One region of the Salmonella bongori NCTC 12419 genome, then DNA from elsewhere that is predicted to be linked to it. Evidence: predicted binding sites of a transcription regulator. Region 1 holds the regulator's gene; each other region holds the start of a gene.

Evidence for each region. The regulator PhoB, encoded in region 1, activates phosphate uptake and scavenging genes when phosphate is short. The targets are predictions, from matches to a motif close to CTGTCATAAAACTGNCNNAT.
Region 2: the regulator PhoB is predicted to act here: its motif matches at 1,920-1,939, upstream of glpT (glycerol-3-phosphate transporter).
Region 3: the regulator PhoB is predicted to act here: its motif matches at 1,124-1,143, upstream of opgB (phosphatidylglycerol--membrane-oligosaccharide glycerophosphotransferase).

Annotation. Positions count from the first base shown of each region.
Region 1 is NC_015761.1:409,061-412,346, reverse strand. It holds gene phoR (phosphate regulon sensor histidine kinase PhoR) at 1-934, opposite strand, end outside; gene phoB (phosphate response regulator transcription factor PhoB) at 1,006-1,695, opposite strand; gene sbcD (exonuclease subunit SbcD) at 1,910-3,112, shown strand; gene sbcC (exonuclease subunit SbcC) at 3,109-3,286, shown strand, end outside.
Region 2 is NC_015761.1:2,268,511-2,271,796, forward strand. It holds gene glpQ (glycerophosphodiester phosphodiesterase) at 1-426, opposite strand, end outside; gene glpT (glycerol-3-phosphate transporter) at 431-1,789, opposite strand; gene glpA (anaerobic glycerol-3-phosphate dehydrogenase subunit A) at 2,062-3,286, shown strand, end outside.
Region 3 is NC_015761.1:4,406,700-4,409,985, reverse strand. It holds gene dnaC (DNA replication protein DnaC) at 1-332, shown strand, start outside; gene SBG_RS20725 (DUF2501 domain-containing protein) at 397-873, shown strand; gene opgB (phosphatidylglycerol--membrane-oligosaccharide glycerophosphotransferase) at 1,157-3,286, shown strand, end outside.

The DNA.
Region 1 (3,286 bases):
ATACACTAAGGCTATCGTCTATCTCAAACGTAAGAGTATGCTTCTGCTGGCTTAACGTCTGCGCTTCGCGTTCCACAACCCGCAGCATCATCGGTACATCTACTTTTTCATTTAACAACAGCGCCGGGGCCGCCTCAATTTTAGACAACGTAAGTAATTGTTTTACAAGCCCTTCCATGCGGTGCGTCTGCTCGCGCATTGTATGCAGCGCTTTCTCGCGCGTCGCCCCTTCCAGCGCCTGTTCCTGCATCATTTCCAGATACCCCTGCAGTACCGTCAAGGGCGTACGCAACTCATGGCTAACGTTGGCAAAAAAGTTACGCCTCGCCCCTTCGAGCTGGTGCATTTGCGTCACATCGCGCGCCACCATCAGGAGCTGCTTATCGGTATAGGGCATAACACGGATCTCCAGATGCCGCCCAGTATTCAGCACCAGATGGAGCGGACGGGTAAAATCCCGCGTTTTTAAATACTGCGTAAACTCAGGATAACGCAGCAGGTTGAGAATGTTCTGCCCGTTGTCATCCGGCCAGCGTAGCCCCAGTATCTGTTGCGCTAAACCATTACACCAAAAAATACCGCCCTCTTCCGTGGTCAGTACGACCGCATCAGGTAGCGACTCCGCGCCGCTGCGAAAGCGTTTAATTAAATTACCCAGCTCGCGGCGACGCTTTTTATTGCGTAATTGCATCTGGTGTAAACCGTATAACAACGGTTCCCAGCTTCCCCGTCCCGGCGGCGGCGTCATACTCCTGTCAACCCATAACCACCAGGAGAGACGTAATAAATTCCAGAAATGCCAGACAAGCAGCCCTGTCACCGCCGCCAGTAAAAACCATGGCAGATAACCCAAAAAAGCGCTAAGGATAAGCGCGGGGATGCAACAGAGCACCAGCTCCAGCACCAGCCTTTTCCATGACAGCCGTTCCAGCACGCGTCATACTCCCTCAAGAATGGAAAGCCTTCTCCGCCAGGAACACACTGGTTCTGCGGTCGGAAAAGGCATTAAAAGCGGGTCGAAAAACGATACCCTGTCCCGCGTACCGTTTGCACCATCCGGTCATGGCCGCTGTGCTCGAGCGCCTTACGCAAACGACGAATATGTACGTCGACAGTCCGGTCTTCGACGTACACATTGGTGCCCCAGACATGGTTAAGTAGCTGTTCACGACTGTAAACACGCTCCGGGTGCGTCATAAAGAAATGGAGTAATTTGAATTCGGTCGGCCCCATATCCAGCGGACTGTCGCCGGTCATCACACGGTGAGAGCCAGGATCGAGGCTCAATCCCTGCATCTCAATCACCTCTTCGACCGCCATCGGCGAGATTCGCCGCATAACGGCCTTAATGCGCGCCACCAGTTCTTTAGGGGAAAACGGCTTGGTAATGTAATCGTCGGCGCCGGTTTCCAGACCGCGCACGCGATCTTCTTCTTCCCCTCTTGCCGTCAGCATAACCACCGGAATATCCCGGGTCATAGCCTCACGTTTGAGATGTTTAATAAACTGTAGCCCTGACCCGCCGGGGAGCATCCAGTCAAGAAGGATGAGATCCGGCCAGGGTTCATTCAATTGACTCACTGCACTGTCATAATCTTCGGCTTCTACGGGCTGAAAGCCATTTTGCTCGAGCACGAAGCACACCATTTCACGAATCGGCGCTTCATCTTCTACGACCAGAATACGTCTCGCCATAATTTGCCCTGTTAGTCGTTAGTTATCAATGCCGCGCCATTATGCGTCAGATTTATGACAGATTTATGAAAAAAAGCAGCGGTATTGACTGCATGTTGATGATTTATGACACAGTTAAAACACTTCATGACAAAGTACAAACGATAAATTGCGCCCAAAAAGAGAGGAGATGACGTGTATAATCGCGCTCACGCTTTTTTTGCATGGAACCGTTATGCGCATCCTCCACACCTCTGACTGGCATCTGGGACAAAACTTTTACAGCAAAAGCCGCGCCGCGGAGCATCAGGCTTTTCTGGACTGGCTGCTGGATACCGCGCAATCCCACCAGGTGGATGCCATTATCGTCGCAGGCGATATCTTCGATACCGGTTCACCGCCAAGCTATGCCCGGGAACTTTATAACCGGTTTGTCGTCAATTTACAGCAAACAGGCTGCCATCTGGTGGTACTGGCCGGTAATCATGACTCCGTCGCCACGTTAAACGAGTCGCGTGAAATTTTGGCGTTTCTCAATACAACCGTGATCGCCAGCGCGGGCTATGCGCCGCGACTCCTTCATTGTCGCGATGGCTCGCCTGGTGCTGTACTGTGTCCTATTCCCTTTTTGCGCCCGCGCGACATTATCACCAGTCAGGCCGGATTGTCCGGCCACGAAAAACAGCAACAGCTTCTTCATGCGATCGCCGATTATTACCAGCAGCAGTACCAGCAAGCTTGCCAACTGCGCGGCGACAGGACGTTGCCAATTATTGCGACAGGGCATTTAACTACCGTCGGCGCCAGTAAAAGCGATGCGGTGCGCGACATTTATATCGGCACGCTGGATGCCTTTCCGGCACAGCATTTCCCGCCAGCGGATTATATCGCATTGGGACATATTCATCGCGCGCAATGTGTCGGCGGTACGGAGCATATCCGGTATTGCGGCTCCCCCATCGCACTCAGCTTTGATGAGTGCGGCAAAAGCAAATGTGTACACCTGGTGACGTTCGACGAGGGGAAATGGAAAAGCACCGAGAGTCTGCCCATTCCTGTAACTCAGCCGCTGGCGGTGTTAAAAGGCGATCTGGCGTCAATTACTGAACAGCTTGAGCAATGGCGCGGCGTGGAACAATCACCTCCCGTCTGGCTGGATATTGAAATCACTACCGATAACTATCTGCATGATATTCAGCGAAAAATTCAGGCACTAACGGAGTCCCTGCCGGTAGACGTGTTACTGGTGCGCCGTAGCCGCGAGCAGCGTGAACGCGCCCTGGCGAACGAACGTCGGGAAACGTTAAGCGAGCTGAGTGTAGAAGACGTTTTTGCGCGGCGCCTGGCGCTGGAAACATTAGACACTCCGCAACGAGAGCGCCTGAATCAGCTCTTTTCCACCACGCTCTACGCGCTGAACGAGGAGCATGAGGCATGAAAATTCTCAGTTTGCGGCTGAAAAATCTAAACTCGCTGAAAGGAGAATGGAAGGTCGACTTTACCGCCGAACCTTTTGCCAGTAATGGATTATTCGCCATTACCGGCCCGACCGGCGCAGGAAAAACAACCCTGCTTGATGCCATCTGCCTGGCGCTGTACCACGAAACGCCGC
Region 2 (3,286 bases), 1.9 Mb from region 1:
AATGCGGAAATCAGATTTCCCCATCGGGAAACGGCCCGGGTAAGTCTGGACTTTTTTGCCGTTTTCAATATCAAACCCTTCGGTAAACTTCAGGGATTTAATTTCATCCAGCGTAAAATCGATAGCGTAATAGCGCCCATCTTTACGCGCCCGATCCGGAAAACGGTCAGCGACGTCCGTCACCCGGTCAAGGTAATGGTCATGGAGGACGACCAGATGGTCGTCTTTTGTCATTACCAAATCCTGTTCAAGGTAATCTGCTCCTTGCGCATACGCCATCGCTTTCGCAGGTAGCGTATGCTCCGGTAGATAACCGCTGGCGCCACGGTGGGCAATGACGACTTTTTCAGCCGCCACGGCGCCGCTTCCGATTACCATTCCTGCCAACATCAACGCCACGCTCAGGTTTTTCAGTGTGGTTTTCATGTTATTAGCCTCCGTTGCGTTTTAACTGCAGCTCATCATGATGGCGTTTTTCGCCAATCATCACGACCACCAGCAGGATTACCGCCAGAATGCTGCCGCCAATCATCACCATAAAGCCGCCATCCCAACCGAAGAAATCAACGGTATAACCCACAATGGCGCTTGCAGCGACAGAACCGCCCAGATAGCCAAACAGACCGGTAAAGCCCGCCGCCGTACCCGCCGCTTTTTTCGGCGCCAGTTCCAGCGCATGAAGACCTATCAGCATCACCGGGCCGTAAATCAGGAAGCCGATAACGATCATACAAATCATATCAACGGTTGGGTTGCCAGCCGGGTTCATCCAGTAAACGATGGTCGCAATAGTCACCAGGGTCATAAAGAAGACGCCCGTCGCGCCACGGTTGCCACGGAATACTTTGTCTGACATCCAGCCACACAGCAGAGTGCCTGGAATACCGGCATATTCATAGAGGAAATATGCCCATGAGGATTTATCCAGAGCGAAGTGCTTCACTTCTTTCAGATAGGTCGGTGACCAGTCGAGGATACCGTAGCGCAGTAAGTAAACAAACACGTTCGCAATAGCGATATACCACAGTAATTTGTTCGGCAGTACGTACTGCATGAAGATTTGCTTCGCCGTAAGCTCTTCTTCTGCTTTTTCGTTGTAGTCGTCCGGATAGTCGTTTTTATACTCTTCGATAGGCGGCAAACCGCAGGATTGCGGTGTATCGCGCATCATCGCGAAAGCGAACAGCGCCACGACGATGGCGCCAAACGCCGGCATATAAAGCGCCGCTTTCCAGTCGTTAAACCAGGCCATCCCCAGCAGGAATAACAGTGGCGGGATCCCACCGCCGACGTTATGCGCACAGTTCCAGACCGATACAATCCCGCCGCGCTCTTTCTGCGACCACCAGTGTACCATCGTGCGGCCACACGGCGGCCACCCCATCCCCTGGAACCAACCGCAAAGGAATAGCAGCACAAACATCACGGCGATGCTGGACGTCGCCCACGGCACAAAGCCCATAAACAACATCACAGCGGCGGCCAGAATCAACCCTGCCGGTAAGAAAACGCGCGGATTCGAGCGATCGGACACCGAACCCATAATAAATTTCGAAAAACCATAAGCGATGGAAATTCCGGACAACGCAAAGCCCAGATCGCCGCGCGAAAAACCCTGTTCTACCAGATAGGGCATGGCGAGAGCAAAGTTCTTGCGCACCAGATAATACGCGGCATAGCCAAAGAATATCCCCAGGAAAATTTGCCAACGTAGCCGACGATAGGTCGGATCAATCTCCGCCGCTGGCAAGCGCGCTTTATGCGGCGCTGGTTTAAAAATACTCAACATATTGTAGCCTCCGTGGCCCGTCTTTTATTTAGAGGTAAACACCGCAGTTCGTTCAAACAATCCCGCTGCTCCCAGTGTGGCCGCGATGTTAAGTAAAGTTTTGTCTCATGAATGTGAATTAGAGCACATATTGTTACAGATTTATGAATAATGTTCAGAAAGGCGCACGAAATCACGTTTCATTTTCGAATAATGAGCGATTATGCGCGAAATCAAACATTCCATATGTTTTGTATGGCTAAATGATAAAAAACGAACTGTGAGGAAAAACAATGAAAACTCGTGACTCGCAAGCAAGTGACGTGATTATCATTGGCGGTGGAGCAACAGGCGCAGGGATCGCCCGTGACTGCGCGTTACGCGGTTTACGCGTCATCCTGGTGGAACGGCATGATATTGCGACCGGCGCGACCGGGCGTAATCACGGGTTGCTGCACAGTGGCGCTCGTTATGCAGTTACTGACGCGGAATCCGCCCGCGAGTGCATTAGCGAAAATCAGATCCTGAAACGAATCGCCCGTCATTGCGTCGAACCGACGGATGGTCTGTTTATCACATTACCAGAAGACGATCTTACGTTTCAGGCTACCTTTATTCGCGCCTGTGAAACGGCAGGCATTCGCGCTGAAGCTATCGATCCGCAACAGGCTCGCCTTATTGAGCCTTCCGTCAACCCTGCGCTTATCGGCGCGGTAAAAGTGCCGGACGGCACGGTGGACCCTTTCCGCCTCACCGCCGCCAATATGCTGGACGCCAGAGAACATAGCGCCATCGTGTTGACGGCGCATGAAGTGACCGGACTTATTCGCGAAGGCGCAACAATCTGTGGCGTTCATGTGCGCAACTCTCTCACTGGCGAAACCCAGACGTTCCATGCGCCAGTGGTGGTTAATGCGGCTGGTATCTGGGGTCAACGAATTGCTGAATATGCCGATTTAAACATTCGCATGTTCCCGGCAAAAGGGTCGTTGTTGATCATGGATCACCGAATCAATCAGCATGTGATTAACCGCTGCCGGAAGCCGTCGGATGCCGACATTCTGGTGCCCGGCGATACAATTTCGCTGATTGGCACCACGTCTACCCATATTGATTATAACGAGATAGACAGCAACCGCGTCACCGCCGAGGAAGTCGATATACTGTTACGTGAAGGGGAAAAACTGGCCCCCATCATGGCTAAGACGCGTATTCTGCGTGCTTATTCCGGCGTCCGCCCGCTGGTAGCCAGTGACGACGATCCCAGCGGCCGTAACGTCAGCCGCGGTATTGTCCTGTTCGACCACGCCGAGCGCGATGGACTTGAAGGCTTCATTACCATTACCGGCGGGAAGCTAATGACTTATCGCCTGATGGCAGAATGGGCTACCGACGCTGTATGCCGCAAGCTGGGCAATACCCGCCCCTGCACCACGGCGGATACGCCGCTGCCTGGCTCAAAAGAGTCTACAGAACGTACACTGAAACGTATTATCTCGCTTCCCGCGCCACTACGCG
Region 3 (3,286 bases), 460 kb from region 1:
CGGATATTATGTCTGCGATGAAAAACACATTCAGCAACCGGGAAACCAGCGAAGAGCAGTTGCTTAACGATCTTAGTAACGTTGATCTGTTGGTGATCGACGAGATCGGCGTGCAGACCGAATCCCGCTATGAAAAAGTGATCATCAATCAGATCGTCGATCGTCGTTCTTCGTCAAAACGCCCCACAGGCATGTTGACGAACAGCAATATGGAAGAGATGACGAAAATGCTCGGCGAACGTGTGATGGATCGTATGCGTCTCGGTAACAGCTTATGGGTTAATTTTACCTGGGAAAGTTATCGCAGTCGGGTTACGGGTAAAGAATATTAAATTCCAGCGCATTCCAGTGCTATAGCTATACTGCGATTGACTGGCACAACACAGGTGGATGACCATGAAAACAACAAAATATTTTCTGTGCGGCGCGGCAATCGCCAGTGCACTGATTTCCACCAGCGGCATCGCCGCCTCCTGGCAGGATTCGCTTTCCAGCGCCGCGAGCCAGTTAAGCGCTCAGCAGGGTGGAACGTCGCTTTCTTCGTTAACCAGCCTGCTTAACGGCGGCACCCAGTCGCTCAGCGCCGATAATATGAATAATGCTGCGGGTATTTTGCAGTACTGCGCCAAACAAAAACTGGCGTCCGCCACCAATGCGGAGAATGTTAAGGATCAGATTCTGAATAAGCTGGGGTTAGATACCGCGCAACAGAAGCAGGACACTAACTACCTGGACGGCCTGCAAGGGCTGCTCAAAACGAAAGACGGCCAGCAGTTGAACCTTAATAATATCGGCAGTACGCCGCTGGCGGAAAAGGTGAAAACCAAAGCCTGTGATCTTGTGTTGCAGCAGGGGCTAAATTTCCTCTCCTGACGGCGCTTTTCTGTCCGTGAACAACGACGAGACGCCCAGATAAAAGCCGTGTTTTGGCCCTTTGCCAGCCAGCGCGGCATTAATCCGGCTTTTCCCACCGCTTTTTCCTGTTATTAGCCGCTGTGTCGGGAAGTGATGCCGATCAAAAAATCAACATTCTAAACTAATTCTGAATCACAGCCCCGTGTAATGTCATTAGAATTGCAGCAATGTGACATCGCTATTACATTGTTAAAAAAATTTTTCCTGCCAGTCATAAACCTGGTTTATTGAGGATCGTCAGTTGTCCGAGTTACTCTCCGTCGCTCTGTTTCTCGCTTCTGTGCTGATATATGCCTGGAAGGCGGGCCGTAACACCTGGTGGTTTGCCGCCACGCTCACGGTGCTGGGGCTTTTTGTCATTCTGAATATCACTCTCTATGCCAGCGACTATTTTACCGGGGACGGTATCAACGACGCGGTGCTTTATACGCTCACCAATAGCCTGACGGGAGCGGGAATCGGCAAATATATTCTGCCGGGAGTCGGTATTGTCCTTGCGTTAGTCGCCGTGTTCGGCGCGCTGGGATGGATACTACGTCGCCGCCGTCACCATCCTCATCATGTCGGTTATAGTCTTCTAGCGTTACTGCTGGCGTTAGGTTCGGTTGATGCCAGTCCTGCGTTTCGCCAGATAACAGAGCTGGTAAAATCACAAACGCGCGATGGCGATCCGGATTTTGCTACCTATTATAAAGAACCGGCAAAAACCATTCCTAATCCGAAGCTCAATCTGGTCTATATCTACGGCGAGAGTCTGGAGCGAACCTATTTTGATAATGAAACCTTCCCCAATCTCACGCCGGAATTGGGTGCGCTGAAAAACACGGGACTCGATTTCAGCCATACCATGCAACTGCCGGGAACAGACTATACCATTGCGGGGATGGTGGCTTCCCAGTGCGGTATTCCGTTGTTTGCGCCATTTGAAGGCAATGCTTCAGCGTCGGTGTCCAGTTTCTTCCCGCAGAATATCTGTCTGGGTGACATACTGAAAAATTCCGGCTACCAGAACTATTTCGTGCAGGGTGCTAATCTGCGGTTCGCCGGGAAAGACGTGTTCCTGAAATCGCACGGGTTTGATCATCTCTACGGTGCCGACGAGTTAAAAACGGTGGTAGCAGACCCGTCTTATCGAAATGACTGGGGCTTCTACGACGATACGGTGCTCAACGAGGCATGGAAGAAATTTGAAGAACTTTCCCGCTCCGGTCAGCGGTTCTCGCTGTTTACGCTAACCGTGGATACTCACCATCCGGATGGGTTTATCTCGCGCACCTGCAACCGTAAACGTTACGATTACGACGGCAAGCCTAACCAGTCTTTTAGCGCCGTAAGCTGTAGCCAGGAAAACATCGCTGAGTTTATCAATAAAATCAAAGCGTCGCCGTGGTTTAAAGAGACTGTCATCGTGGTCTCTTCCGACCATCTGGCAATGAATAATACGGCCTGGAAATACCTGAATAAGCAGGATCGCAACAACCTCTTTTTTATTCTGCGCGGCGATAAACCGCAGCAGGAGACGCTGGCGGTCAAACGCAACACGATGGATAACGGCGCAACAGTGCTGGATATCCTCGGCGGCGATAATTTTATCGGTCTGGGACGCAGTAGCCTTTCCGGACAGTCGCTGTCGGAAGTATTCCTGAACAGCAAAGAGAAGATACTGGCGATGAAACCGGATATCATCCGGCTGTGGAATTTCCCGAAAGAGATGAAAGCGTTCACTATCGATCGGGACAAGAACATGATCGCGTTTTCCGGCAGCCACTTCCGCCTGCCGCTGCTACTGCGCGTTTCGGATAAACGCGTCGAACCATTGCCGGAAAGTGAGTACTCCGCCCCGCTTCGCTTCCAGCTTGCCGATTTCGCCCCGCGCGATAATTTTGTCTGGATCGATCGCTGCTATAAGATGGCGCAGCTATGGGCGCCCGCACTGGCGCTGTCCACCGATTGGTGCGTTTCACAGGGGCAGCTTGGTGGGCAACAGATCGTTCAGCACGTTGATAAAGCGCAGTGGAAAGGCAAAACCGCGTTTAAAGATACGATAATTGATATGCAGCGCTACAAAGGCAACGTCGATACGCTGAAAATTGTTGATAACGACATCCGTTACAAAGCTGACAGCTTCATTTTTAACGTGGCAGGCGCGCCGGAAGAGGTCAAACAATTTAGCGGCATATCGCGCCCGGAATCGTGGGGACGCTGGTCAAACGCGCAGTTAGGCGATGAAGTCAAAATCGAATATAAAGCGCCGTTGCCGAAAAAGTTTGATCTGGTGATCACCGCCAAAGCCTACGGTGATAACGCCAACAAGCCGATCCCCGTTCGCGTCGGTAACGAGGAGCAAACGCTGGTGTTAGGAAATGATGTT